Regions from separate parts of the Planococcus sp. APC 3900 genome, predicted to be linked through region 1. Evidence: riboswitches for the same ligand, from Rfam matches in the RefSeq annotation. Region 1 holds a riboswitch; each other region holds the start of a gene.

The links. A riboswitch is a leader RNA that binds a small molecule or an ion and turns the genes downstream of it on or off. The one in region 1 is predicted to bind S-adenosylmethionine.
Region 2: another riboswitch for S-adenosylmethionine. It lies ahead of QMA04_RS09250 (phosphoadenylyl-sulfate reductase); the one in region 1 lies ahead of QMA04_RS04985 (methionine biosynthesis PLP-dependent protein).
Region 3: another riboswitch for S-adenosylmethionine. It lies ahead of metK (methionine adenosyltransferase); the one in region 1 lies ahead of QMA04_RS04985 (methionine biosynthesis PLP-dependent protein).
Region 4: another riboswitch for S-adenosylmethionine. It lies ahead of QMA04_RS09320 (bifunctional homocysteine S-methyltransferase/methylenetetrahydrofolate reductase); the one in region 1 lies ahead of QMA04_RS04985 (methionine biosynthesis PLP-dependent protein).

What each region holds. Positions count from the first base shown of each region.
Region 1 covers NZ_JASDCT010000002.1:202,781-210,382, forward strand. The annotation lists gene QMA04_RS04985 (methionine biosynthesis PLP-dependent protein) at 1-1,037, opposite strand, end outside; SAM riboswitch class I at 1,114-1,217, opposite strand; gene QMA04_RS04990 (antibiotic biosynthesis monooxygenase family protein) at 1,512-1,817, shown strand; gene QMA04_RS04995 (hypothetical protein) at 1,814-2,167, shown strand; gene QMA04_RS05000 (cobalamin B12-binding domain-containing protein) at 2,184-2,843, shown strand; gene QMA04_RS05005 (STAS domain-containing protein) at 2,818-3,585, shown strand; gene QMA04_RS05010 (LLM class flavin-dependent oxidoreductase) at 3,909-4,916, shown strand; gene QMA04_RS05015 (hypothetical protein) at 4,994-5,164, opposite strand; gene QMA04_RS05020 (hypothetical protein) at 5,343-6,227, opposite strand; gene QMA04_RS05025 (amino acid ABC transporter ATP-binding protein) at 6,377-7,099, opposite strand; gene QMA04_RS05030 (amino acid ABC transporter permease) at 7,092-7,602, opposite strand, start outside.
Region 2 covers NZ_JASDCT010000004.1:25,678-33,279, forward strand. The annotation lists gene sat (sulfate adenylyltransferase) at 1-82, shown strand, start outside; gene QMA04_RS09235 (SLC13 family permease) at 101-1,879, shown strand; gene cysC (adenylyl-sulfate kinase) at 1,891-2,493, shown strand; gene cysQ (3'(2'),5'-bisphosphate nucleotidase CysQ) at 2,493-3,299, shown strand; SAM riboswitch class I at 3,446-3,563, shown strand; gene QMA04_RS09250 (phosphoadenylyl-sulfate reductase) at 3,721-4,434, shown strand; gene cobA (uroporphyrinogen-III C-methyltransferase) at 4,519-5,295, shown strand; gene QMA04_RS09260 (sirohydrochlorin chelatase) at 5,308-6,060, shown strand; gene QMA04_RS09265 (uroporphyrinogen-III synthase) at 6,083-6,898, shown strand; gene QMA04_RS09270 (assimilatory sulfite reductase (NADPH) flavoprotein subunit) at 6,931-7,602, shown strand, end outside.
Region 3 covers NZ_JASDCT010000009.1:89,603-97,204, forward strand. The annotation lists gene QMA04_RS16320 (LLM class flavin-dependent oxidoreductase) at 1-667, opposite strand, end outside; gene QMA04_RS16325 (alpha/beta hydrolase) at 700-1,506, opposite strand; gene QMA04_RS16330 (gamma carbonic anhydrase) at 1,620-2,135, shown strand; gene metK (methionine adenosyltransferase) at 2,189-3,397, opposite strand; SAM riboswitch class I at 3,598-3,710, opposite strand; gene pckA (phosphoenolpyruvate carboxykinase (ATP)) at 4,123-5,712, shown strand; gene QMA04_RS16345 (alpha/beta hydrolase family protein) at 5,774-6,556, opposite strand; gene ytkD (RNA deprotection pyrophosphohydrolase) at 6,537-6,995, opposite strand; gene QMA04_RS16355 (Dps family protein) at 7,062-7,508, opposite strand.
Region 4 covers NZ_JASDCT010000004.1:39,889-47,490, forward strand. The annotation lists gene QMA04_RS09290 (MFS transporter) at 1-315, shown strand, start outside; gene QMA04_RS09295 (hypothetical protein) at 411-992, shown strand; partial or broken gene QMA04_RS09300 (PadR family transcriptional regulator) at 1,622-1,744, opposite strand; gene QMA04_RS09305 (hypothetical protein) at 1,884-2,051, shown strand; partial or broken gene QMA04_RS18220 (DUF6920 family protein) at 2,051-2,650, shown strand; SAM riboswitch class I at 2,905-3,009, shown strand; gene QMA04_RS09320 (bifunctional homocysteine S-methyltransferase/methylenetetrahydrofolate reductase) at 3,082-4,941, shown strand; gene metH (methionine synthase) at 4,922-7,602, shown strand, end outside.

The DNA of each region.
Region 1 (7,602 bases):
GAGAAGCGCAATAGCCGGTTGCAAACGCCGCGCCGGGTACGTTCTTCAAATGGAATATCTGCATGGGTTTGGGTAGCCGGATAAGTGATGAAGCTTTCGACGCCGCCTAAACTCTCGGCAAATGTAATGAGTTTAATGTTTTCAAGAAAAGGGCCAACCCATTCTTCGTCCTGCAGGCGGAAGGATAACATGCCGCCTTTTCCCGGGTAGAGCACATCAGAAACAACTGATTGCTGCAACAGGAATTCCGCAATGGTTTTGGCATTGGCTTCATGTTGGCGCATGCGTAATGGCAAAGTCTTCAATCCGCGTATCAACAACCAGGAATCGAAAGGCGACAGTACGGCGCCGACCGAGTTATGGAATGTTGAAAGCCTTTCACAAATGCTTTCGCCTTTTGCGACAACCAAACCAGCGAGTACATCGTTGTGGCCGCCGATGTACTTTGTGGCGCTGTGGATGACTATATCCGCTCCGAGTGCAATCGGCTGCTGGAGATAGGGGGTCAAGAACGTGTTGTCGACAATCAGCAGCAGGTCATGCTTTTTCGCTAAAGCTGCATAGGCAACAAGATCAATTTCCTGCATGAGTGGATTGGTCGGCGTTTCAATGAACAATGCCCGTGTATTCGATGTTATTTTTTCTTCTGTATCTTCAACGTTCTTAAATTCGGCATAGGTGGGATGAATGTTATAGGCGGAAGCAAAGTGGTCAAGCAGGCGGTATGTTCCACCATATATATCTTCCGGAACCAACAATTCGTCGCCAGGACGGAAGAGGGACAAGACCAATTGGATAGCCGCCATTCCCGAGCTGCAGGCAAATCCGGCATCGGCGCCTTCGAGTTCCGCAAAGCCTTCTTCAAGGACAGCGCGTGTCGGGTTTTTGGTTCGTGTGTAATCATAGCCCGTCGATTTGCCAAGTCCTTCATGTTCATAAGCCGTCGATAAATATATGGGCGGATTCACAGCTCCTGTAGTTGAATCGCTGCGATTGCCTAATTGAACCAATAAAGTTTCCAAGCTGTTTTTTGTCATTCCACTCATCCTCCCAACAATAAAACAGGGGCTTTTCTTCAATGAAAGAAGAAAGCCCCTGTCTAGAAACGCATTCTTCTCATCTTTTAGGCGCAGCCTATTGGAATTAGCACCGTGTCTTCGTCAGACTGGTTGCTGAGACTTCACAGGGCCAAATCCCTCCGTCTCTCTAGATAAGAAATATCTTATTAAGTTTATGGTGTATCTATTACGATGTTTCTAATCTTAAATCATTTAGCCATGGAAAGCAAGGATGAATTTTAAATAGTTAAAATAGAAAGAAAACAGTAAGCGGAAATTGTAGATAGAGCCTTGTACATCCATGTCAGATCGGATGTCGCATCAGTAAGTAGAATAATTTGCTATCAGTTAAAGAATTAGGGCTCATCACTACAGAACCGCGGTATTCTTTTAATTCGTATATCGAAGTGTTATAATTTATGGAGGAAATTATGTGTATAAAGGAGAAAGCAAATGTATATTGTCACTTCGACGGTAGTTGTTCCGCCTGAAAAAACCGAGGAAGTTATCGGGATTTACCAAAAGCGTTCACGCCGCGTCGATCGGGCGGAAGGCTTTCATTTATTTAGATTGATCCAAAACACCAAAAAGAAAAATGAATTGACGGTCCATATGGAATGGCATACGAAAGCATCTTATATGGCGTGGGTGAGAAGCCAGGAATTCAAGGAGATCCATGATCTTGAGAAAAATTACCCGGACCAGGAATTAGCGGGAATTATCCCCGTTGTTCGGCAGTACGAAGTGGTGGCAGAATGAAGAACGACGTAAAAAATAAAATTGCTTCTGAAACGGCAAAAAGCATATATGCTGCATACCCGACACTTTGGGAGCGTTTTGGAGAGCGCGGTTTTGAGCATACAGAAAAAGATAACCATCACCACCTGGATCATTTGGAGACTGCGTTTTCCCTCAAGGATGAACAGGTATTTATTGATTACGCCATTTGGCTGGAAACTGTTTTGACAAGCCGGAATGTTGAAAGAGCCTTGATCATCGATAATTTTGACCGCTTACTGCAGATCCTTCCGGGGAATACAGAACAAGAGGAAGAAGTCTTTATGTCAGGTTGTTTGCAAAGTGCCATTGCGGTGTTGAAACCTTCATAGAGTAAAGGAGGCTGACATGAATAATCAATCTAAAGAGTTGGCCGAGTTATTTTTGGCCGGCAATGAAAAGCAGGCTTTGCATACAGTTCAAGCCTATTTGCAAAACCATACAAAAAATGAGCTTTACCAGCATATATTGACGCCTGCCATGTATTGGATAGGGGAATTATGGGAAAAGAATATCATTACAGTGGCTGATGAGCATTTAGCAACGGCCATTTGCGATTATGTGGTGTCAGTGACAGAAATGCGTAAAGGGGAACAAACTCCTGAGCAAAAGAAAGTGATGGTCCTCGGACCTGAAGGGGAAGACCATTATATCGGCTTGAAAATGGTGGCTTCGTTATTCAAAGAAAACGGTTGGGAAGTTCGATACCTCGGACCGAATTTGCCGCTCGGTGCCGCCATTGAAACAGCTAACCGCTGGAAACCGGATGCCATCGCATTGTCAGCGGCTTTGGTATACCGTCTGCCTGTATTGAAGAAATACACAGAAGCTTTCAGAGCGCTTGATTTCAAACCATCAGTCATCCTTGGAGGACGGGCGGTGGCCATGGCGAATTGGCCAGCTTCAGAATCTGAAGGCGTCTTGATTGTAAAAGAGTTGGATCAGCTGAAAAATTGGATCCAAACCGGAAAGGAACCTGACAATGAATTCGATATCTCATTTGGATGAATGGCCGCTGCCTGCTTTTAAATTGAATAATAAACTGGCAATCGTGGAGTCATCTGAAGAGGCAGAGAAATTAGTCGGCAGCTGTTCCGATTTTCTAGATTTTGTCGATGAAGGAAGCCGGCAAAAAGCATTAAGTTTTTTGCTGAGTAGTGAATCGGCGAGACCACTTGAGTTGAATTTCATTTCAAAAACCGGCGAACTGTTCCTTGGAGATGTCTACAGCAAATGGATCAGTGATTTTAGTTTGAACATCGTCCTTGTGCCGAAAGATAACCGGCTCATGGAGATCACCAACCAGTTGTTGAGCCTTCGCCGGCGCCTGCAGGAAACCGACTATGACCTGCTTCTTGAAAAGGAACGGACGGAGGAGCTGCTTCAACAGGTTCGGGAGTTGTCTGCCCCTTGTATCGACCTCGGCAAAAAGCACGTGCTGATTCCGCTATTCGGCGATTTGGACCCCCACAAGATTGAAGTGATCCGTTTTCATATCCTGAATCAAGTTTATGAAAATGGCGCCGAAACCGTCATCATGGATTTGACTGCTATGGAGAAGTTGGAACAGGATGGCGCCGATTATTTGAAGTCGTTAATGCAGACCTTTAAAGTGATGGGCATTGAGGGCATCATCACCGGAATCAACCCACAGCATGCCCAACAGCTCCATCATCTCCAAACGGGGCTGGACCTGCATTTTGTTTCTTCTTTGCAGATGGTCTTGGCTTCACGGAATTTACTTATATAGAATATGTTGTGAAAAGCGAAGCGGATAGCTTCGCTTTTTTGTTTTTTTAAATTAACGCTTCCGCTTTTCTAGTGTCCAGCTTCAGCGCCCAGGTCCTAGGGTCATAAGCCCATCTGACTATGCGGCAAAAACACGCCGCTTCGCCAGCTTGTCTTATGCCCGTCGGAGGCCCGCAGGAAGCGGGTCAGCTAACCGTTGCGACAGGAAGTCGCGCACTTAGCTTAGCTTCATCTTTTGATCGCTTGCGCTTTTCTCTCCTGAGCAGGAAAAAGGAAGTTTTTGTGAAACATCGATACAATAGAATGGATAGGAGTGGAGATAGAATGGGAATTAAGAAATTCGAAAATATACCGTTGGCTGTGCTTGATTTGGCACCGATCAACGAAGGTGCTGAAACTGCACAAGCGTTCAAGAACAGTGTGGAATTGGCGCAGCATGTGGAGAAGTTGGGATTCAATCGTTATTGGCTGGCGGAGCACCATAATATGCCAGGCATCGGAAGTTCTGCGACGTCGGTTCTTATTGGCCACATCGCTGGGGCAACGGAATCCATTCGAGTGGGCTCAGGCGGCATCATGCTGCCAAACCATGCGCCACTTGTTATTGCAGAACAGTTTGGTACATTGGAAACTCTTTATCCAGGGCGCATTGACTTGGGTCTGGGCCGTGCACCGGGGAGTGACCAGGCGACTGCCTATGCGCTGCGACGTACTTTGCAGAGCAGCGGGGATGATTTTCCTCAACAGGTTGCGGAGTTGGAAAATTACTTCTCGGAAAATCCGGTTGGCCGTGTTCGGGCTTATCCGGGCACCAATTTGAAAATACCGCTTTGGCTATTGGGATCGAGCGGATTCAGTGCACAACTTGCAGCACTTAAAGGCTTGCCGTTTTCTTTCGCCAGCCATTTTGCGCCGGACTATATGATGCAGGCTTTGCAGTTGTATCATCAAAATTTCAAGCCTTCTCCTGCTTTGGCATCGCCTTATGCAATGCTGGGCGTCAATGTTATTGCTGCAGAGACACAGGAGCGCGCTGAATGGCTCGCAACTTCTTCCCAGCAGCAAATGTTCTCACTGATGAGAGGGGAACCGACGACGTTCCAGGCACCGATTGATGATTTGGAAGAAGTTTGGACAGATCGGGAAATTGCTATTTTCCGTGAGAAATTGGATTCTGAATCGATGATTGTCGGTACACCGGATGTCGTCAAACAAAAACTGAAAAATTTCATCCAAAAAACAAGAGCTAACGAAGTGATCGTCAACTCACCGATTTTCCATCAGGAAGATCGCCTGCGTTCTTACGATTACTTGGCAGAAATGATGAACTAAAGAAAATCCCGTTCCTATGAACGGGATTTTTTGCATGAAAAAGCATCTCTCCAGATTGGAGAGATGCTGAGCCGGCGTCAGTGAAGTTCTTTCGCCTTGTCTTCTTCACGCTGCCGTTCTTTTGGAAACTCCTCTTCATCATAGGCTGCATAATCAGGTGCACCTTCGCCAATCATATTCAGAACCGCATTGAAATCCTCATCTAACCGAAGTTCAACTTCTCGTGGATCAAGTACTTTGCGTTCCATTATGATCAACCTCCTTCTTTACTATTCAGCAGCCTTATCGTCATGAAGGTGGATTCCTATCTCACTTCTATTATACAGACTATTCCGTTTAATTGGAAGGGAACTGTTTGCAAGCCTTAGCAAAAAGGGTCCGGAAAATAAAAACCGTTAAAGCAAGGGCTCTAACGGTTTTTGGCTATTATTGTTGATTGATTTCTGCATTTAAGATCAATGATTCAAAGAACAGGGAAGGTGCAGTTTCATTCCACTCAAGAGAAGTCAAATCGGCTGTGCGTTTAGGCAGATTGCCATATGCGAGTTCTGTTCGCGGATCATCCGTCAATTCGAGTTTGACGTAAGGGCCTTCCGGCGTCAGCCAATTCAACTGGGACAGGCGGTTCTCCAGAGAAAACTCGATCCATTCGTCTTCTGCTTCATCCGTTTCGAATAACGGTTCCTGAGCAGCCATCAGCCATGTTTGGCTTGAATGCTGAGGCGGCAACCAGAGATTTTTTGACAGTTTGCCTTCTTCAACTGTAAACTCTGCAATTTCGTGGCGCAGTTCCTGTACCCAGTCGCCGTTGCCTAATTGCAGTCTGCGGGAAACATAGACATTGCCGATTAGAATTTCGCTGCTTCCGTTTGTGAAGACGCCATAAGGATTGGACGTTGGATCTGGACCATATATTGTTTCGTCAAGCCGTGTAGTGGATTTGGGATTCCAAGATTTAAAATCGGCATCCTCCAAATTATTGACATTCATCGATACTGTATAAGGGACCCACCCGGTATTTTTGATTTCTTCGAAAATGATGGAAGAGCCATTATTAAGCGACCGGTCGACCAATGTATACGTGCCGACGTTCAGGCCGAGCAAGGTCATCTGGTAGACCTGTGTAAGGTCAGTGCCGCTTTCAGTTACTTCGGGTTCGCTCAGCGTAATAAAAGTCGGTTTTTCAATAGTGACCGATACATTGTTTTCAGAATGAATTTCGACTTCATTTTTTAAGAACATGACGGCTGTAAAGACGATCAGCGACATGAAAAATACTACACCCATTAAAATAATGATCTTTCTAAACACAATCTTCACCTCGGTTTTCTGCAAGTTTGCCAGTTTTGATTATAACATGTGGCAACAGCAAGAAAACCGGTGATATTTGAGCATCGCATGAACAAACAAGGATACTCAGATGTATGGGAATCAAAAAAAGACGCCCCAGGGGACGCCTCTTACAATACCTTATCGAGGAAATCTTTGGCACGTTCCGTTTTTGGATGGCTGAAGAACTCATTAGGCTGGCCTTCTTCAACCAGTACGCCATGATCCAAAAACAGGACACGGTCTGCCACTTCACGTGCAAAACCCATTTCATGTGTCACGACGACCATCGTCATGCCGGATTTCGCTAAATCTTTCATAACATCCAAAACTTCTTTGACCATTTCCGGATCAAGTGCTGAAGTCGGTTCATCAAACAGCATCAGTTCAGGTTCCATTGCCAAAGCCCGCGCAATCGCAACACGCTGTTTCTGCCCCCCTGATAAGCTGTTCGGATAGGCTGTCTCTTTTTCCGATAGTCCAACACGTTCCAATAGAAGACGGGCTTTCATTTCAGCTTCTGCTTTTTTAATGCCTTTGGCTTTCATCGGTGCGTACGTCAGGTTTTCAAGAACCGTCAAATGAGGGAATAAATGAAAGTGCTGAAACACCATGCCGATTTGCTGGCGGATTTTATGGATGTTCTTTTTAGAAGATGTCAGGTTCTTGCCATTGATGTCGATGGACCCGGAAGTGGGAACTTCAAGCAGGTTCAGACAGCGCAGGAACGTCGACTTTCCTGAACCGGAAGGGCCGATGATCGATACGACTTCACCTTTGCTTATAGTAGTGGAAATATCGCTTAGCACTTCATTGGTGCCAAATTTCTTATACAGATTCTGGACGTTAATCACTTTGTTTCAGCCTCCGTTCGAAAACTCTGCCGATCATCGTCAAGCCCATGACCATACACCAGTAAATGAGGCCGACGAATAACAGCGGTTCAAAGTTGCGAAACAAATCAGATCCAACAACTTGTGCGCGTCTCATGAGATCGAGATAACCGATGGTCGAGACGATAGCGGATTCTTTTGTTAAAGTAATGAATTCGTTCATCAGAGCCGGCAGAATATTTTTGAGTGCCTGCGGCAAAATGATGTCTTTCATCATGGCCCGGTAGGGAACGCCTAACGCTTGTGCTGCTTCCATCTGACCTTTGTCGACCGCCTGGATTCCAGCACGAATGATTTCGGAAATGTAAGCAGATGAATTTAGTCCGAACGCCAGTATGGCGGACAGGAATGCGGAAATATCATATCCCGTCAACTGGGGAGTGGAATAATAGATGATCATCAATTGCAGAATCAGCGGTGTCCCGCGAAATATAGATGTATAAGCATCAGCAAACCATCTTAAG
Region 2 (7,602 bases), on a different contig from region 1:
AAAACCGCCAAAACAGTTTTCCCGTCCGGAAGTAGCCGATGTACTTATTAAAGGATTGCGGGAGACCGTAACAAGTAACTAAATTGAAGGATGGTTGCCCATGTCAGTCTCAATGGTTTTTGTGCTAATTGTCATCGTCGCTATGGTCAGTGCGCTCCTGTTTGAAATTGCCCGCCCAGATATGATTGTGTTTTCGGCATTGGTGGTTTTGCTGCTGTCTGGAATTTTAACGACAGAAGAAGCGTTGCGCGGCTTTTCCAATCCGGGAATGCTGACCATCGCCTTATTGTTCATCGTAGTCGGGACTGTACAAAAGCATGGCCTAATCGACCAGATGATGATTGGCTGGCTGAACAAGGGCAAAAGCCTGAAAGGTTCACTGTTCCGTATTTTTCTGCCGCTTCCGTTAATCTCTGCTTTTTTGAATAACACGCCGATTGTCGTGACACTGACCCCATTATTGAAGAAATGGTGTGAAGAAAGGAACATTGCACCATCAAAGGTTTTAATTCCTTTGTCGTATGTAACGATTTTAGGAGGGACCATCACGCTGATGGGAACTTCAACGAATCTGGTAGTCCACGGCATGCTGATCGATTATGGGCTTCCTGGATTTTCACTGTTCCAATTGGCGATTGTCGGCATCCCCATCACTATTGTCGGCTTGATCTATCTATTCACCATCGGCAATATGCTTTTGCCCGAGAATAAAGGATTCAGCCAACAGGTGGCTGAAGATTCCCGGAAATACATTGCTGAAATGGTGGTGGAAGAAACCTTTCCACATATCAACCAAACAGTGGAAGAAGCTAAATTACGTGATTTAAAGGGATTGTACTTGATAGAAATCATCCGGAATCAGACACGGATTTCGTCGGTCAGCTCCAAAACGGTCATCCAGTCTGGAGACCGCTTAATCTTTACCGGGCTCATTGCCACCATCGCAGATCTCCAAAAAAGAAAAGGTCTGACCTTGAAGACGGGTACCAACCTCCAATTGGATGACTTGAAAAACGGCAATACGCAGCTTGCAGAAGCTGTCGTTTCCCATGAATCGTCGCTATTGTCAAAAACCATCAAGCAATCCCAATTCCGCTCACGTTTTGATGCAGGTGTAATGGCCGTTCACCGCAATAACGAACGCATCAAAAGCAAAGTCGGCGATATCATTCTGCGGCCGGGTGACACCTTGCTATTGCTCGCCGGCAATGGGTTTGTGGAAAAGTACCAGCAATCCAACGACTTTTATGTAGTGTCTTCTATGAAAATGCCTAAGGCACTTGAGGAAAGCCGCTTGGTGGGCTGGTTTTCATTACTGGTACTTTTGGGGGCAATCGCCTGTGTCATTGTCGGTTGGTTGAGCATGTTCAAAGCCATGGCATTGGCTGTGCTGATTTTGCTGGTGACCAAGTCGGTTTCAATGGACGATGCAAAAAACGACGTGCAGTTCAATGTGCTGCTGCTGATCGCCAGTGCATTCGGGGTAGGGGCGGCCATGACCAAAACTGGTCTGGCGCAATGGGCGGCGGATGGCTTGTTGGCAATCGGACAGCCGTTCGGCCTGCTAGCTATTCTGATTTTAATTTACCTGCTGACCAGCATCTTCACAGAACTGATCACCAATAGCGCTGCGGCTGTCCTGATGATTCCAATCGGCATTGAAATGGCCAGCAACCTGCAGCTTGATCCCATGGGCTTCGCAGTGATCATCACGATTGCTGCCTCTGCAAGCTTTATTACCCCAATCGGTTATCAGACCAACTTGATCGTCTATGGGCCAGGCGGCTACAAATTCATGGATTATGTCAAAGTGGGCACGCCGCTCAGCATTCTGGTTATGTCGGTGACCATCGGAATCGTTTACTATTACTGGTTTTAGGAGGAGAAAAGATGACCAAATCAACGAATATTGTATGGCATGAATCAAGTGTCACAAAAGAGGACAGACAAAAATTGAATAACCACAAAAGCGGGGTGCTGTGGTTCACCGGGTTATCGGGATCAGGAAAATCGACGGTATCTGTTGCCTTGGAAAAAGAGATCCACGCACTTGGAATCCGTACCTATCTATTGGATGGGGATAATGTTCGCCACGGATTGAATAAAAATTTGGGATTCAGCCCGGAAGACCGGACAGAAAACATTCGCCGCATCGGTGAAGTTGGAAAACTGATGAGTGATGCAGGGGTATTGACGCTATCGGCATTTATTTCGCCGTATCAGGAAAATCGCGACCAGGTGCGTGCCTTGCTTGAAGAAGATGAGTTCATTGAAATATACGTCAAATGCAGTGTGGACACTTGCGAAGACCGCGACCCGAAAGGCCTCTATAAAAAAGCAAGAGCCGGCGAAATCAAAGGATTCACAGGCATCGATGCGCCATATGAAGAACCGGTAAATCCTGAAATCGTCATTGAAACCGACAAGCAGACTTTGGAAGAGTCGGTTCAGGCAATTACAGATTATTTGAAGAAAGCGGGTTACCTGGGCTGATGGCTGGTGGTATTGATCCGGTCAAACTGCTGGAAATCAGTCTTGCAGCTGGCAAAGAAATCATGGCGGTTTACGGACAGGAACTGATCGTTGAAGCGAAAGCGGACGATTCACCACTGACCATTGCCGATCAGCGGTCACATCAGACCATTGAAAGAGGACTGCAGATTGCCTACCCAGACATACCGGTTCTCAGCGAAGAGGGCAGTAAAATCCCTTATGAAGAGCGGAAAAACTGGCAGCGTTTTTGGCTGGTGGATCCACTCGACGGCACGAAGGAATTCATCAAACGCAATGGTGAGTTCACCGTCAACATCGCTTTAATAGAAGAGAACTATCCGGTTTTGGGTGTGATTTACGTGCCGGCCATGGATGTTTTCTACTACGGTGAAGAAAACAGCGGCGCATTTAAATTGGAAGCTGCTTCAGCTGGAAAGTTTGAAAAAGCCGATGAATTATTCGAGGGAAGCATTCTGTTGACTGCAAAAAAAGCTTTAGACCGGACTCGAATCGTAACAAGCCGTTCGCATATGTCCGCTGAAACACAGGAATTCATCGATCGGATAAACGACGATAGCCAACCAATCGAACAGATATCGGCAGGCAGTTCACTGAAGTTTTGTCTGGTAGCAGAAGGGGGAGCGGATTATTACCCCCGCTTTGCGCCGACTATGGAATGGGATACGGCAGCCGGCCAGGCGATTGTCGAAGCAGCTGGCGGAGTTGTGCAGAGCGTTAAAGACCAAACCCGCTTTTCCTACAACAAAGAAAGCCTGAAGAATGGCTGGTTTTTGGCAAGAATCTAAAAAGCTTAAGGCTAGTGAATGAAGAAAATGGAAACTCTTTATTGCAGAAAGTAAATAAATGATATTTTCAGAGTTTTATTGACAGTTATCTTTTATTGCTATAGTATTTAGAGAAATTATTAAAACCAAGTAATCTTATAAGGTATTTCTTATCGTGAGAGGTGGAGGGACTGGCCCTTTGAAGCCTCGGCAACAAGTTCTGGTTTTTGACCGGATACACTGTGCCAATTCCAGCAGGTTCCATTGGGATCTGGAAGATAAGAAGACAGGCCCCGCAAACTGCGAATTGGTACCCTCTCTTCTTGTTCCATTGGAAGAGGGGGGTTTTTTATTTTAGTGGTACGGAGGAATATCCAACCAACGGGACTGCTTACTGAAAATCTTTAATTCAATATATAGAAGTTTAAAGGAGGAAGTTAGGATGAGCCACGCTGTTTCGTACGAGCAATTTACTGGAGATCCATTTAAAGATTTGGCACCGACCGATCTCTTGAAAGGGGCTGCTGATATTCTGCAATGGGCCTATGAATCCTATGGAGAGAATATTGTCTATGCTTGCAGCTTTGGGGCAGAAGGCATGGTGCTGATTGATTTGATCTCCAAGGTGAAAAGCGATGCCGAAGTGGTGTTTCTCGATACCGACGTCCACTTCAACCAAACTTATGAACTGATTGAACGCGTTAAGAAGCGCTACCCGAAATTGAATATCCGGATGAAAAAGCCGGAATTGACGTTAGAAGAGCAAGCCAGCCAGTTCGGTGATGAACTATGGAACAGCCAGCCGGATAAATGCTGTGATATCCGCAAGGTCAAGCCGTTGGAACAAACACTTTCGGGTGCACAGGCTTGGATTTCAGGCCTTAGAAGAGAGCAGTCAGCCAGCCGCAGCAAGACGGATTTCATCAACAAGGACAACCGGTTCAAGTCGGTTAAAGTTTGTCCGCTGATTCATTGGACATGGGACGATGTTTGGCAGTATATCCAATTGAATGGCCTGGAATACAACATTCTGCATGACGAAGGTTATCCGAGCATCGGCTGCAAGCATTGCTCTTTTGCAGTGACGACTGATGGAGACAGCCGCGACGGCAGATGGAAAGGCTTTGCGAAAACTGAATGTGGCCTGCATACATAATTAGGCCGGCAATAGAGTAAATTACCGATCAGAAAATGGCATAATCATCGTTTCTCTGGTTGAAAAAAGGAGTCTAGGAAGCTTATGAAAAAAGTCTATTTAGTGGGTGCAGGTCCAGGCGACCTTGATTTGATTACAGTGAAAGGGTTGAAAGCCATTCAGAAGGCTGATGTCATCCTTTATGATCGCTTAATAAACCAGGAATTGCTGGACGAAGCGAAAGAACATGCCCAATTGATTTATTGCGGCAAAAAACCCGATAACCATTCCTTGAAGCAAGAAGAAATCAACGAGCTGCTTTGCCGGTTCGCATTGCAGGGGAAAATCGTGACACGTTTAAAAGGAGGCGATCCTTTCGTCTTCGGCAGAGGCGGAGAAGAAGCAGAGGCATTGGTGGACCACAATATCCCGTTTGAAATTGTTCCAGGTATCACAGCGGGCATTGCAGCGCCGGCTTACGCCGGAATTCCGGTCACTCACCGTGATTACAGTTCTTCCGTAGCCTTTATTTCAGGAGTCAGCAAAGTGGGCGTCGACCAGGATGAATACTGGGAACATGTCGTCAAAAGCATGGATACGTTGTGCATCTACATGGGTGTCAGCAAGCTTCCTGAAATCTGTGGCCGCTTAATGCGCCACGGATTAAAACCGACGACACCGATCGCCTTGATTGAATGGGGGACGACAGAACGCCAACGGACGGTTACGGGAACACTCGAAGACATTATCCGAAACGCCAAGGATTTCGAGAATCCATCGATGATTGTGGTGGGAGAAGTGGTTCGATTGAGAGACAAATTGCAATGGTATGAGCAGCTGCAGGACGAACAGCAATTCCAGCTTGCCGCCCATGTTGGATAAGGAGATGGTGACATGCAGGCTGTACTTTACGTAAGCCATGGAAGCCGTGTAAAAGAAACACGCGATGAAGCGATGGCGTTTATGGAGCAGGTTCATCAAAAGGTAGATGTAACTCTTCACGAAACCTGCTTTTTGGAGCTGGCCAGTCCGGATATTGGGGAAGGAATTGACAGCCTTGTCAAACAAGGCGCGACAGCAATTGCAGTCGTTCCAGTTCTGTTGCTGAGCGCCGGACATTATTACGAAGACATTCCAGATGAAATCAAAAAATCGGTCTTGCGTTATCCGGATATCCGCTTTACTTACGGAAAACCGCTTGGCGTCCAAGATCGGCTCGTTGAGATTTTAGCTGAGCGTCTGCAGGAGACGACAGTGGAGCGATTGCCTGAAGCGAAGATTCTGCTGGTCGGAAGAGGCGGGAAGAGCTCGGAAATCACCCGTTCGGTTGAAGAAATTGCTGCGAAACTGGCAGTGAAAGCAAATGTACCGAACGTGGAAGTCTGTTATTTGGCTGCAGCTGCCCCGTCATTTGATGAAGGATTGCAAGCTTCCATCAATTCCGGCAGCAACCAGATTTTCGTGGTTCCTTATTTATGGTTCACGGGCCTTTTGGTGAAATCAATGCAGAAGAAAATCAACGCTTTGTCTTCAGACGACCAGCAAATCATCTTATGCGGATATTTAGGCGACCATCCATCCATGGTGGATGCCCTTGCCGAACGCACACAGGAAGCGCTGCAAAGTGAACAGCAATTAGCATGGTGAATGACAGAAGGAGAGATTGAACATGAATGGATTGGCCGGCAAGAAAATCGGCGTCGCCGCAGTCCGCGCTGCAAAAGAAATCAGCTTGCTGATCGAAAAGCAGTCCGGTACACCTGTCATTCTCCCGATTCAGGGAAGACAGCGGCTGAACGAAGACATCAGCGCGCAGAACATCACAGATTTTTTAGCCGAATCTTTTGACTGGGCCATCTTTACGACGGGGATCGGAGCAAGAACTTTAACCGATTCGGCAGAAAGCATCGGACTTCAGTCGCGTTATATCGACAAGCTGAAAGAAACAAAATTGGCTGTTCGAGGCAGCAAAACAATGAAATGGATCAAAGAACATGGCTTAGAACCGGTCCATGTTTCAGAAGACGGAACCATGAATAACCTGCTCGCGGCTTTGGCTGAAGAATATGAAGGCAAGAGCCCGCAGCGGATCTTTTTACAAGCCTACGACCAGGACGACGATAAACTGAAAAGCATCTTGGAGGAAAAGGGCCACTCGGTTTACTTATCCCGGCCTTACTCCTATGAAAAACCAGATCTTTACGTAGTGGACCAATTAAAACAATCCATCATCGCACAGTCCTTGGATGCCATCGTTTTCACCAGTAAAACGCAGGTGAGGAATATCTTCGCCGACGCTGAGCAAAGCCAAGAACTGGCCAACGCTTTCAATGACCGGGTGCTGGCAGTTGCCGTCGGAAAAGTCACCGCCAATGAGCTGGAAAGCAATGGCATCAATCAAGTGCTGCAGCCCGAACACCAAAAGATGGGGGCGATGATCGTAGCAATCGATCATCATTACCGCCAGCAGCAAATTCTTCAATAAATAAAAATAAACGAATTTCGAGGTGAAACAATTTGCAATTGCAGACAATGAACAGCCCATTCGATCAGGAACAGGTCGAGCTTATCAATCGCTTATTGCCGATGCTGACCGACAATCAGAAAATTTGGCTGAACGGCTATTTGGCCGGCACACAATCAGCCGCCACAGTAGCGGTGCAGGAACAACCCGGATTGGAATGGTATGCACAGCAAGGCGGTGCACCGGTTGCCACGCGTGAAATCACCATTCTGGTCGGCTCCCATACCGGCAACTGTCAATCGGTTGCCAAAGAGGTTTCGAAAAAACTGCAGGACAAAGACTATCAAGTGAAGCTTACGCCAATGGATGAGTTTAAACCGAAAGACTTGAAAAAAGTCGAAGATTTATTGGTCATCACCAGTACGCACGGAGACGGCCATCCGCCGGATAACGCCATTGCTCTTTATGACTTCCTGCACAGCAAACGTGCTCCGAAGCTTGATGATGTCCGGTTCTCGGTGTTGTCATTGGGGGACAGCTCCTACGAATTCTTTTGCCAGACCGGGAAGGATTTCGATAAGCGTCTGGAGGAATTGGGCGCCAAACGCATTCATCCGCGTGTAGACGCCGATTTGGATTTTGAAGAACCGGCAGAGGAATGGTTCGACGGCGTCTTCAGCATCTTGAACAAAGACAAAGAAACAGATCGTCCTGGTCCGGGAGCT
Region 3 (7,602 bases), on a different contig from region 1:
CGAAGCCTACCCGGGGTTCGCTTTCTTTATGAGACTTAAACTGTTTCCGGTATTCTTTGGCAAACTCCTGTCCGCCTTCGCCATTGATGAAATGAGCGAACATATAAGGCAATCCTTTTTCCGCTGCCAGCTGTGCCGAGTTTTCACTTGACCCCAATATCCAGATCGGCGGGCTATGCTTCGTCACCGGTGTCGCTTTCATTCCGTAATACGGATGTTCTTCGGGAATCGAATCCATCAAGTACATGCGCAGCTCATCGATTTGTTTAGGGAATTGGCTGGTGTCCCGTTTTTTGCCTTCGTTCAATGCATAGGAAGCACGCGGCATGCCTCCAGGTGCACGGCCGACTCCGGCATCGATTCTGTCTGGATACAACGCTTCCAGCAGCTTAAAGTTTTCAGCAATTTTAAAAGGGGCATAATGCGGCAGCATGACACCACCCGATCCCAACCGAATAGTGTTGGTCACCGCTCCGAGATGGGCGATCAGCACTTCTGGCGAAGAGCCGGCCAGGGTCGTCGCATCGTGATGCTCAGATACCCAAAAGCGGGTATACCCCCATTGCTCAGCTTTTTGTGCAAGAACCGCCGTCTGTTTCAAGGCTTCCTGCGGTGAACTGCCTTCTGAAATCGGGGATTGGTCCAGTATGCTATAGCTTAATGCCATTGTAATCTCTCCTCTGCGCCATTTATTCTCGTTCACTCTTCAACCAAGTAACCGACCGACCGCAGCACTGTATAGATAAATGCTTGCGCCGCTTGAAAAACTTCTTCTTTTTCCGGTTCCTGAAAAATGTCGTGATAGCAGAATTTCCATTCCTTATAACTAAACTCGGTAAGCTGCTGCTTCAGCAGCCATTGCCGGGATGCGTCTATTTCAGTAATCATATCCCGCTCTGCTGTATGCAGATACGTCGGAATCCGAGGATACAAGTCGACAGCAGCTGCGGTTTCTTTCATATAGCTCTGCAACTCCTTATACCATCCAGAGGTGATGACTGAATGGTACAGTTTGTTTTCAGTTTCCTGATCTAAGGAAAATTGGTCTCTGGTCAAATGGCGGAGTTCAATGCCATGTTCCATTTTCCTCCGGCCCGTCAACTGAGAAACTCCCGGAAATGCATGAGGTGCTTTCGGAGGCAATTTCTTCAATTGAAGCCATGGAGAGGTGAAAATGGCACCGGCCACATTGAACTTTCGGTTTGCCAGCACATTCATCGCTATGGTTGCGCCCAGTCCATGCGCTATGACAAATACCGGCAAATCATTTTCCGATGACAGTTTCAGCATTTCACTTACTGCCTGCTCGTAGTCATCAAACGATTCACGGTGTACGTGATCGGCACCAGCATTCCTGCCATGGCCCGGCAAATCTCCCGTATAGACATGAAATCCAGCCGATCGCCATTTCTCAATTTGCCATGCATAACGCAGATGCTGCTCATACGCGCTATGGATCAATACCACTACCGCTTTTGCTGTGCCTTCCGCCTGCCATTTCCACATATTCCGACTTCCTTTCTCCACCAATAATTCTTACTGCTGTATTTCCTATTTGACGTTTTGATTTGATTTGTTACGATTATAGAATATCTTATCTTTTTTAAAGGAGCTTTGCCATGATTTATCCATATAAAGACAAATTCCCCCAAATCGATCCATCGGTTTTCATCGCTGACTATACGACCATCTCGGGTGATGTGACGATTGGCGCCCATTCATCGGTTTGGTTCAACACGGTTATCCGCGGCGATGTCTCACCAACCATTATCGGCAATAAAGTCAATATCCAGGATCTTTGCATGCTTCATCAAAGCCCTGGCAAAACCTTGCTTTTGGAAGATGAAGTGACCATTGGCCATCAAGTGACTTTGCATAGCTGCATCATCCGCAAAGGGGCGCTGGTAGGCATGGGGTCCGTCATTCTCGACGGAGCGGAAATCGGAGAAGGTGCATTTGTCGGAGCGGGCAGCTTGGTTCCTCCCGGAAAAGTCATTCCACCCGGCATGCTTGCGCTCGGCCGTCCCGCAAAAGTGGTCCGTGAACTGCGCGAAGATGACAAAATCGACATGGAACGCATCGTTCGCGAATATGCGGAAAAAGGGGCTTATTACAAATCTCTTCAAAAAGACTAACAAAAAAAGGATGACCAGGCATCGCTGCCCGGTCATCCTTTTCTAACGCATGTTTAAATACCAGCTTCTACGCCAGCTTTTTCTTTAAGAATTGCTGCTTTGTCAGTACGTTCCCAAGGAAGATCAACATCCGTACGGCCAAAGTGTCCGTAAGCTGCAGTCTGCTTGTAGATCGGGCGGCGCAGATCCAACATTTTGATGATGCCGGCAGGACGCAAATCAAAGTTTGCACGTACCAAATCATCCAATTTGTCTTCATCTACTTTGCCCGTGCCGAATGTATCGAAAGCGATAGACACAGGATGTGCTACTCCGATTGCATACGCCAACTGCACTTCGCATTTGTCTGCAAGGCCTGCAGCAACGATGTTTTTAGCTACATAACGGGCTGCGTAAGCTGCTGAACGGTCAACTTTTGTCGCGTCTTTACCGGAGAAAGCACCGCCGCCATGGCGAGCATAGCCACCGTAGGTATCTACGATGATTTTGCGGCCAGTCAAGCCCGCATCTCCTTGAGGTCCGCCAATTACGAAACGCCCAGTTGGATTGATAAAGTATTTGGTGTCTTCATCGATCCATTTTGCCGGAACGACTTCTTTGATGACGTATTCTTTAATATTGCGTTGAATCTGTTCAAGCGTTACTTCCGGGTGGTGCTGAGTAGAGATAACAATTGTGTCCACGCGTAGCGGTTTATTGTTTTCATCATATTCAACTGTCACCTGCGTTTTGCCATCCGGGCGCAAATATGGAAGAATTTCTTCCTTGCGTACTTCAGCCAAGCGGCGCGCCAATTTATGTGCCAATGAAATCGGCAATGGCATTAATTCTTCAGTTTCGTTGTTGGCATATCCGAACATCAACCCTTGGTCGCCTGCTCCGATATCGTCCATTTCTTTATCTGTCATTTGGCCTTCACGTGATTCAAGTGCCACATTGACTCCGGCAGCAATATCCGGCGATTGCTCATCGATCGCTGTAAGAACTGCACTTGTTTCTGAATCGAAACCATATTTAGCGCGTGTGTATCCAATTTCTCTTACCGTTTGTCTAACGACTTTTGGAATGTCCACATAAGTGGAAGTAGTGATCTCCCCTGCTACTAAAACAAGTCCTGTCGTTACAGTCGTTTCACACGCAACACGTGCGTTTGGATCCTCGGTTAAGATTGCATCCAAAATAGCATCTGAGATTTGGTCACAGATTTTGTCCGGATGCCCTTCTGTTACTGATTCTGAAGTAAATAATCGACGGTTTTTCAAAAAATGTTCCTCCTTATATCCTGCGAGATTGCTCTCGAAATTGATACGGTACTCGTTTCCCATGTCAAGTCCGTTCCGGAATTTCCGGATTGAACTTCAAGCCGTCTGTGGCCTTTCACACGAGGATTAAGGGCATTCCATAAAAAAATCCCTTCACTCATTCGTCATGAGGAAAGGAGAATCATCATAAGCACCTTTCACTCTTATCATCCAAGGCCTGTAAGCCTTGTTTCAGGTTTGGCACCATCACTGCAGTTGCAGCAGGTTGCCGGGTTTCATAGGGCCTGTCCCCTCCACCAGCTCGGAATAAGAGTATCCGTTCAATTTTTCATCATACGGAAATAGTTTGGGGATGTCAACGATTTCGGCGAATAAAATGCTCAAATTTTATTGCTGGATGCTCTCATCCTACGCAGTGAACATTCGTGAAGTTCTTTTCCTATCGGCCAGGAAACTGCAATAATTTCTAATTGGGATTATGTGATTTCATACAGCTCCTGTTATGATGGGAGTTAGCCCCATCTTTAAAACAATATGACCTTCGAATTTTCCAAGGAGCAACAGCCTCCGTCCTTCCCAATCCCCTAATATAGAACCTTATTTCAATATTTTTTCAATTCTGCAGCGAATTAGTATAGACTAATGAACCTAATGTGTTATACTAATGAACGAATATACATCCTCCCCATCGCCATGGGAATAACAGAAAAGGAAGGTACATATATATGACTTCAGTGAACTTTGCAAACGATTTGAAGGATCTTTTGACTGGCCCAAATGTACATGTTCAATTATCAGTGCCACAATTAGTGGAAGCAGCAACATCTCGCGGAGAAGCGGTTTTGACACGGGAAGGCGCTGTTAAAGCGGAGACTGGGAAATACACAGGCCGCTCGCCGAAAGACAAATACATGGTCGAAGAAGAAAGTTCTAAAAACAAAGTCGACTGGGGCAATGTGAACCGTCCGATTTCCAGCGAAGTGTTCGAAAACCTGTACGCTAAAGTGCTTAAACACCTAAAAGAAAAAGATGCGCTATACGTATTCAAAGGATTCGCCGGAGCTGACCACGAATCCCGTGTACCGATCCAAACTATCAATGAGTACGCGTGGCATAACCTGTTTGCCCACCAATTGTTCATCCGTCCGACGGCTGAAGAATTGAAAACGCATGAAGCTGAATTCACTGTAGTCTATGCTCCTACATTCATGGCAGACCCTGCAGTTGATGGGACCGCTTCTGAAACATTCATCATTGTATCGATGGAACAACGCATCATTTTGATCGGGGGTACTGAATACGCCGGCGAAATGAAGAAGTCCATCTTCTCAATCATGAACTACTTATTGCCTGAAAAAGGCATTCTTCCTATGCACTGTTCAGCGAACGTTGGCCAAGACGGCGATGTGACTTTGTTCTTCGGCTTGTCCGGTACAGGCAAAACGACTTTGTCAGCTGATGGAGACCGTAAATTGGTCGGTGATGACGAGCATGGCTGGTCCGATAATGGCGTCTTCAATATCGAAGGCGGCTGCTATGCCAAAACCATCAACTTGTCACGCGAAAACGAACCACAAATCTACGACGCCATCCGTTTTGGTTCTGTCCTTGAAAACGTGGTAGTGGATCCGGATACACGCATCCCTGACTACAACGATGGTTCATTGACTGAAAATACACGTGCTGCTTACCCAATGCAGGCAATCGATAATATTGTAGACCCTTCAATTGCTGGACATCCGAAAACGATCGTCTTCTTGACAGCAGATGCATTCGGCGTCTTGCCTCCAATCAGCAAGTTGACGAAAGAACAGGCGATGTACCATTTCCTAAGCGGCTATACATCAAAATTGGCTGGTACAGAACGCGGCATTACATCTCCTGAAGCAACATTCTCTACTTGCTTCGGTTCACCATTCCTGCCGTTGCACGCAACGGTCTATGCAGAAATGCTCGGCAATAAAATCGATGAGCACGGCGTTCAAGTCTTCCTTGTCAACACAGGTTGGACTGGCGGCGTCTACGGAGTCGGCAGCCGCATGAAGCTTTCTTACACGCGTACAATGGTTCGCGCTGCCATCAAAGGCGAGTTGAACAACGTACCGACCGAAAAAGAAGCGATCTTCGGCCTCGAGATTCCTGTAGAAGTACCAGGAGTGCCGACAGAAGTATTGAACCCACGCAATGCATGGGCAGACAAAGAAGCTTATGACCAGAAAGCAACGGAATTGGCACAGAAATTCCAAGAGAACTTCCAAAAGTTCGGTACTGTCGCACCGGAAATTACTACACTCGGCGGACCACTTCAAAAATAAGCATATGTTAAAAAACCGTTCGGAGAAATCCGAACGGTTTTTTTGTTTGGATTCAGTTAAATCATTTTTTTTCTTGTTCACCCATCCACTTACAGACTGCTTGTACTGTTTGGCGATTTGCTGCCGGCGGAAAAAAATGTGTGTAATCCGGAAAATACCAGGTTTCGTGCGTCTGCCCATTCAGCTTTAATGCTTCTTCCAACAGAAAAGCTTGAGCCGGATAGACGTTTTCATCCTTCAGGCCATGAATGATCAAAAAAGGGGCTGCACTTTCCTCGATCCGCAACAAGGGATTGCGTTCTTCGTATTCAGCCAATGCTGTGTTGGGCGTCCCGCCATAGAGCCGTTTCATCATGCGCCGCATGTCCGGCCGCTCTTTATATGTCAGTACTGTATCTGTTACACCCGCCCACGTAACGACAGATGCAATATCCGGGCGAAGGATTGCCGTCCATAAAGCCATGATGCCGCCTCTTGAAAACGCCAGCAGATGCACGTTTTCGTTGCTGTAGTGCTTCAGGACATCGACTGCATGGACCGCATCCCACCGGTCTGCCCCCGCAAATTCATCACGGCCTTCACCACCCCGGTTGCCTCTGTAATAAGGCGCAAACACGACAAAGCCCTGTGCCGCAAATTGGGCGATCCGAGCAGGGCGCACCATTCCGATCGACTGGATGCCACCCCTTAAATACAAAATGCCGCTATAGTTTCCGGGCTCCTTAGGCTCTGCCAGCATGCCTTTTACCCTTAATCCTTCCGACCAATAAATAATTTCCGTCAAACGGACATGAGGATTCGGTGATGGATAAGGTTTCTTTTTATCAATCATTCCATTTTCCAAGCTGCTTCACCTTCTCTATTATTGTCTTCATTCCTTCGTCTTTCATCAAAAAACTGTAGCTGTCGTCCAACTCCAAATTTCCTGATAACACGATTCCTTGCGTTTCAAGAAGCGGGATCCGATCAATTTTTTCGATTTCCCCTGTAAAGACCGTTTTGCAAAAAGGAATTTCCGAAAAAACCACGTATTCTGCAAACCATTCTAGGTCCTTCAGATGAGCGCCCGTTTCTTCATAAACTTCCCTCATCGCCGCCTCCTGTAAACTTTCACCCGCTTCTACTTTGCCTCCGGGAAATTCCAGTCCGCGCTCATTATGCCGTGTCAATAGCCATTGCCCTTTGTAACGGCTGATCACCAACACATGCCTGCTCTCAATTGAGAAGCTGTTTTCTTCGAATGATAATTGACATAAATAACCGTTTAAATCTGTATACTGCATTTTTTCACCCCGATGCCATAGGAAAAGCGTACACTAGAATTCAGTGTACGCTTGTATAGTTCTATTTTACTTCTTTTCACCCAGGAATGCTGATAACATCCAAGAATGTTTTTCGAGGTTCTGGTGAATAGCATTCAGCATATCTTCTGTCATGTCGTCGCCGTCTTCAGCCGCCAATTCCATGCCTTTTTTCAAAGATTTCATGATTTTGTCGTAGTCACTGACAACGGTATCAACCATTTCTTCGGCTGTTTCTTTTTTGTTTGCTTCTTCAATAACAGACAGCTCAAGCTGCTCTCTCATTGTAGCGACCGGTTTTCCGCCCAATGCCAACAAGCGCTCAGCGATTTCATCCATATGAAGGGTTGCTTCGTTATACAATTCTTCAAATTTCACATGCAGAGTAAAGAACGAAGGCCCTTTCACGTACCAATGAAAATTATGTAATTTTGTATAAGCTACAGACCATGTAGCCACCTGTACGTTTAATTCGTGGTTTAATTCGTTTGACATTTCCAATCACACTCCAATTAGTTTGATAAGTACTTATACTTTATTTATACCTCTAATGCCCCTACAATAAACATATGGAGAACTCACCCGAAAA
Region 4 (7,602 bases), on a different contig from region 1:
GGTTTCACGTTCGGACAGGCTTTATGGCTGACGTTGCTGGTCGCAGTGATTTGGGGGATGTCTGTGATTTCCGATTCTGCCCAATTTTCAGCAGCGGTAACGGAATTTGCAGATGCTCCGTATTTAGGGACAGCTCTGACATTCCAAATGTGCATCGGGTTTTTGATCACCATTTTCTCAATCAATTTAATTCCAATTGTGCAAAGCATTATCGGGTGGGAGTGGGTGTTTGCAGTATTGAGCATCGGTCCTGTATTGGGCTTGATTTCCATGATGAAATTCCGTATCTATGAAATAAAATCAGCTAAACAATAGTCTTTAGTACATAGACAAAAAGAACTATCGCTTTTGCGTGAAAATGATTATGATAGAGAGAAAAGAACGTAGATGGTTGCAAAGGGGATAGCAGGATGAATTGGTTGCCGAAGAGAAAAGATAAGGTAGCAGCTTTCTGGGAATGGTTTGAAGATAATAAAGAAGCCTATTTTGATTTGGACGATTCCGGTAGAGACAAGCTCTTTAACCAATTGGAAAAGAAGTTGCATAAAGTAAATCGGCATCTGGCTTTTGAACTCAGTGAAGGGCTGGTGGACGGAAAACGGGAATTCATCGTCAGCGCTGATGGCATGGTGGAAGCATTTGATGCTGTGATCAATCTGGTCGGCCAAGCCCCTGATTTGCCACTCTTTACGATCGTGGCGTTTCGTCAGCCGCAGGAAGAAGAGGTTTCCATCGAGTATGGTGAAATTGAACTGTCATGGGAAGACATTTTCTGTACCTTCGAAAAAGACAGCGATGAAGTCAACCTGATTTTGTACATCAAAGGATTTACAGAAGACAATGAAGATGAATTCGTCTCGGCTTCATTTATTCTGCTGGATACGATCATCGGCGAATACAATGCCGGCATGCGCATCGGTGAAATCGAATTTACCAGTTACGAAGGGCAGCCGGACGTCCGGCCAGTGAAGGAACTGCAAAGCCTTTTTTAATGGAGAGTGAAACCGTACTGAATAACCCAAGCAAAAGGCCTGTCTGAAATCTTCAGACAGGCCTAGACTATAGACAAAGTCTTTCAAAAATGAATAGCGGTGCATACCCCAACCGGTCCGGCCACTTCGCGTTCCGTGGGCTCAGCTTCAGCCTCCTCGTCACTGCGTTCCTGCGGGGTCTTCAGCTTTCGCTGTCCCACAGGAGTCTCCGTGGCCAGCCCGATCGGGGGCGTGTAGCTTCAATCAAAGGAAATAGCCTGCTAGTCAGAATCCGGAAACCATCGTCATCGTCCCAATAAACTTAGTAACTCCTTCATACAAAAATCCGTAACGCAAGGCGGCGAAGGGCAAAGATATGCTCCTGCATCGCTTCGCTAGCTTCGTCGCAAGCCCGCAGGAAAGCGTCCACCTGGAGTGCAGGATCCAATAGAAAGACAACAAATTGCATATTCACCCTTTGAGCGACATAAATATTCTTTTGTCTACAAGCTGGGGCTGTCTGAAATCTTCAGACAGGCCTTTTGCTTTTGAACTTATGAGGATTGTTCTTGCTTATTAAGGCGTTGGCGGGCAGATGAAAGGGCGGGAGTGATGGCTTTCTTTCCAAGTGCTTTGGCTAAGCCGAATTCATAACTGATTTTCCAAAAATGGTTCAGGCTTGTATCAATCATTTGCTTGATCGAATAGCCTGTGCGGCAGTCTGTTGTCAATAGACCAAGAATGGCATATTGCGAATGATTTTCTCTAGCCATTTATACGCCTCCCTATATCAAGTTGATATATATCACTTTGCTATAAAATACTCTTTTTTTGACCTTTCGTATAAAATTTGATAATAAAATGCTTTATGCATTCAATAAACAGGTATAGCAAGTAAAAGGAGGGAGAGTGATGGAGAATAAAGAAAAAGCTGGAAAGAAAACAGGTCGGGCAATTTCCAACAAACTGACAGCAGATATGATTAGCTCACTGCCAACCTGTATAAAAGGGTGGTTATCCGAAATTGGGGCTATTGGCCATGAACAAATCAATTTGGTGAGTCTTAAGCAATCGGGGTAATGAAACTGAAACCAGAACAGAAGCAGTGGACCGTATCCGAAGCAGAGCAAATCAGCTATACGGATCCACCTGCTTTCCGATGGATCGTGAAGCTGAAAATGGGCAAAGGCGTAGTTGTGACAGGAAAAGACAATTTCCTGGAAGGGAAGGCAAGTATGCACATCAAGCTTGCAGGCATCATTCCGATTTCCAAAACAGTTGATGATGAAAAGACCAATGAATCGGCACTCCAGCGCTACCTGATGGAACTCGCCTGGTATCCTTCGGCTGTCCTCAGTCCCTTCATTTCCTGGTAGGAGGTGGACGCACACTCCGCAACAGCGACCATGAATTTTGAAGGCCTTAAAGGTTCTGTCACTTATTTTTTCAATGAACAAAACGAATTGCTGAAAGTGGAAGCCTGGCGCTACAAAGACAGTGGAGAAGACGCCCGTTCCCTGCTGTGCGTGGGCACTGTTAAAAAGCAGCGGAAAGTGGGGGGACTGACCGTTCCAGTGAAGATGGAAATCAGCTGGATGCTGGAAGAAAGGCCGTTTACTTGGTATCGATTTGATGTACATGACATACGATTCAATTCTATCAATGGACAATTTTCATGAAATGATGCTTTTAAGTGATGGACTGCAGACAGGATCAGTAGGCATTCTTGATTTCTTCCAATCATATTTATAGAACTTAACTCCTTTTCCTGGTCCATTTTCAACGGTTAGTTGAACGCATTAAGCTGTTTTATACATTAAATGTATACATTGTGAAAAAAATCACAGAAATTTCATTGTTTTTTGACAGATTGCCTTGACCTGCTCTTCAGATACAGGTACCATATTTAGAATACTTAAAACTGAATAGTGAATTCTTATCGAGAGAAGTTGAGGGACTGGCCCTATGATGCTTCAGCAACCAGCCGAAAGGTCAGGTGCTAAATCCAGCAGGCAAGAAATTGTCTGGCAGATGAAAAGGAACGAGTTTGATATCGTAAAGCCTTCTTTTTCATGAAGGCTTTTTTTGTATATATAGGAGGTTGAGAAGAGTGGGATTATTAGACGAATTAAAGACCAGGATTTTGACGGCGGATGGTGCCATGGGAACATTGCTGTATTCATACGGCATCGAGTATTGCAATGAGGAATTGAATCTGCAGCGCCCGGAAGTGATTGAGAAAATCCATTTGGATTACATCAAAGCCGGCGCGGATATTATCCAGACCAACACATACGGAGCGAATGCAGCGAAGCTGGCACGCTACGGTTTGGAAGAGCAAGTCGCTGGCATCAATAAAGCCGCGATCGACATCGCCAAACGTGCAGCAGCGCCGGGCGGCCAATTCGTTTTCGGAACCATCGGCGGAATCCGCGGAATCCGGAAAAGCGATGCCACCCTGCAGGAAATCATTGCGATGGTGGACCAGCAGGCAAGCCACTTGTTGGCGGGAAATCCCGACGGCCTATTGCTGGAAACCTATTACGATTTCGAAGAACTCGCAGAAACGGTCAAGCACCTGAAAGGGATGACGGATACGCCGTTGATTGCGCAAGTATCCATGCACGACCCGGGGATTCTGCAAAATGGAATGTCGCTGAACGAAGCTCTTCATCAACTGGAAAGTCTGGGAGCGGATATTGTCGGCGTCAACTGCCGTCTTGGCCCGCACCATACCATTCAGGCCTTTGAAGAAGTCACATTGCCTGAAAAAGCGTTTTTATCGGCTTACCCGAACGCCAGCCTGCTGGATGTGGAGGATGGTCGGATCGTCTATGAATCGGAAGCGGATTATTTTGGGCGTGCCGCTTTGTTATTGAGAGAAGAAGGGGTCCGTTTAATTGGAGGCTGCTGCGGCACGACGCCGAAGCACATTGAAGCGGTGAAAAAGCACCTGAACCATTTGCCGCCGATTGTCCATAAAGAAGTCACGAAAAGAAAACCGATTGTCATCCGTGAAGCGGAAGCATTGGCAGTCAAACCGCTTCATGAAAAAGCCAAAACGGAACGGACCATCATTGTGGAACTGGACACACCGCGCCATTTGGATACCACTAAATTCCTGGAAGGCTCTGCCGCTTTGAACGAGGCCGGAGTGGATGCCGTAACCATGGCGGACAATTCTTTGGCATCGCCGCGCATCAGCAATATGGCGATGGGCTCCATCCTCAAACACAAGCAAGACATTCGGGCGCTTGCCCACATTACTTGCCGTGACCGCAACCTGATCGGTCTGCAATCGCATTTGATGGGGCTCGATGCGCTCGGAATCCATGATATACTCGCCGTAACAGGAGATCCGACCAAAGTCGGCGATTTCCCGGGAGCAACCAGCGTCTATGACGTCTCGAGCATGGAATTGATCCAATTGATCAAAAAGCTCAATGAAGGGATTTCATTTTCCGGCAAGCCTTTGCGGAAAAAAGCCAACTTTTCAGTCGCTGCGGCATTCAACCCGAATGTCCGTGTGCTGGACCGGGCCGTAGCGAGACTGGAGAAAAAAATCGAAAGCGGTGCAGATTATTTCATTTCGCAGCCGGTTTACACAAAAGAGAAAATCATCGAAATCCACGAAGCGACCAAACACCTGGAAACACCGATTTTTATCGGAGTTATGCCGTTGACGAGCATCCGCAGTGCCGAATTCCTGCACAATGAAGTGCCGGGAATCAAACTGTCGGAAGATGCGCTTGAACGTATGCGTGCCTGCGGCGAAGACAAAGGCCGCGCGACGGAAGAAGGCATCCAGATTGCGAAAGAATTGATCGATACAGCAGCCGAACTGTTCCATGGCATCTACCTGATCACACCGTTTGTCCGTTACGATATGACCGTGGAATTGATCCATTACATCAGACAACTAGATCAACAGAAAGAGAGCGATCCTATACATGTCCAAACATCTTATTGAACAACAACTCGAAAAAAGAATATTGATCATCGATGGAGCTATGGGAACGATGATCCAGAATGCGGATCTTTCCCCTGAAGATTTTGGTGGTGATGAATTCGACGGCTGCAACGAATATTTGAATATTGTCCGTCCGGAGGTCATTGAAGAAATTCATGCGGCCTATCTGAAAGCGGGAGCTGATATTCTTTGCACCAATACATTCGGCGGAACGCCGATTGTGTTGGATGAGTATGGAATCGGCGATCAGGCAGCGGAAATCAACCGGCGTGGAGTGGAAATCGCCAAAAAGGCGGCTGCTGCTTTTTCGACGCCGGAATGGCCGCGTTTTGTGGCCGGCGCTATTGGACCGACGACAAAAACATTGTCGGTGACGGGCGGCGCGACATTCGATGAAATGCTGGAAAACTTTTATGTGCAAGCCAAGGCTTTGATTGAAGGCGGAGCGGATTTGATCTTGCTGGAGACGAGCCAGGACATGCTGAATGTTAAAGCGGCGACCATCGGCATCAAGCAAGCTTTTGAAGAAACCGGAATCGAATTGCCGATTATGGTGTCCGGAACCATCGAACCAATGGGCACCACACTTGCCGGACAAAGCATCGAAGCGTTTTACATCTCGATCGAACACGTCAAACCTTTGTCGGTCGGCTTGAACTGTGCAACAGGACCGGAATTCATGACGGACCATATCCGTTCACTATCGGAGTTGTCGGACGGCTATGTCAGCTGTTACCCGAACGCCGGCCTGCCCGATGAAGATGGCCATTACCATGAAACGCCGGAATCACTGGCGAAAAAATTGCGCGGCTTTGCCGATAAAGGCTGGCTGAATGTCGTAGGCGGCTGTTGTGGGACGACGCCTGCACATATCAAAGCAGTCCGTGAAGCAATGGAGGGGCTGGCACCAAGAAAGCCGGATCCGGTTGACCATGGCCACGTAGTGTCTGGGATTGAACCACTGCAATACGATGAAACCATGCGTCCGCTGTTTATCGGGGAACGCACAAATGTCATCGGTTCCCGCAAATTCAAGCGCTTGATTATCGATGGGCAGTTTGAAGAAGCTGCAGAAATCGCCCGTGCACAAGTCAAGAATGGTGCACATGTCATCGATATCTGCCTGGCGAACCCGGACCGGGACGAAGTGGAAGACATGACCAACTTCATGAAAGAAGTCGTCAAGAAAGTCAAAGTGCCATTGGTGATTGATTCCACGGATGAAGAAGTCATTGAAGTGGCGCTGAAATATTCACAAGGCAAAGCAATCATCAACTCGATCAACCTGGAAGATGGGGAAGAGCGTTTTGACGCAGTGATGCCGCTGGTGAAAAAATATGGGGCAGCAGTTGTTGTCGGAACGATCGACGAGCCGGGAATGGCCGTTACACGTGAGCGCAAACTGGAAATTGCCGAACGGTCTTATGATCTGCTGGTCAATAAATGGGGTCTGGCACCGGAAGATATCATTTTCGATCCACTGGTCTTCCCGGTCGGTACAGGAGATCAGCAATACATCGGCTCTGCAGTAGAAACCATTGAAGGCATTCGCCTGATCAAGGAAAAAATGCCGCGAGCTTTGACCATTCTTGGCGTCAGCAATGTATCTTTCGGTTTGCCGCCGGTTGGCCGTGAAGTGCTGAATGCGGTTTATCTATACCACTGTACGCAGGCTGGATTGGATTACGCCATCGTCAATACAGAGAAACTGGAGCGTTATGCATCGATTCCGAAGCAGGAAATCGATATGGCCAATGAATTGCTGTTTACGACAACTGATGAAACTTTAGCTGAATTCACCGCTTTCTACCGCGATAAGAAAAAAGAAAAGACCGAAGACGATATCCCGAAAACGGTGCCTGACCGTTTGGCTTATTACATTATCGAAGGCACAAAAGAAGGGTTGATTCCAGACTTGGAAAAAGCCCTGGAGATGTACGATGAACCGCTGGATGTTATCAATGGACCTTTGATGAAAGGAATGGCTGAAGTTGGCCGGCTGTTCAATGACAATCAATTGATTGTCGCCGAAGTGCTGCAAAGTGCCGGCGTCATGAAAGCCGCGGTTTCATTCCTTGAACAGTTCATGGAGAAGAAAGAAGACGATTCCGGAAAAGGAAAAATCGTTCTGGCTACCGTAAAAGGCGATGTCCACGACATCGGCAAAAACCTGGTCGAAATCATTTTGAGCAATAATGGCTTTAAAGTAATCGATGTCGGCATTAAAGTGTCGCCGGCGACTTTGATTGAAGTGATCCGCAAAGAAAAGCCGGACATGATCGGCTTGTCTGGCTTGCTGGTCAAGTCTGCAAAACAGATGGTCATCACCGCCCAGGATTTCAAGGAAGCGGGCATCGATGTGCCGATTCTGGTAGGCGGCGCGGCTTTGTCGAGACGCTTTACGGAAACCAAGATTTCAGCGGAATACGATGGACCGGTCATTTACGCAAAAGACGCGATGCAAGGGCTGGATCTCGCCAACCGTCTTCAAAGTGGAGCCGGAAAAGAGGAATTGCTGCTGGAATTGGATGCCCAACAGGAAAAGCGCCAAGCTTCTGAAGCAGCGCGCGCAGCCAAGCCGGCTGTTGCTGTTGCTGAAAAGCCGGTCAAGACGGTTCGTGAAGACGTACCGGTTTACGTACCGAATGATTTACGGCGCCA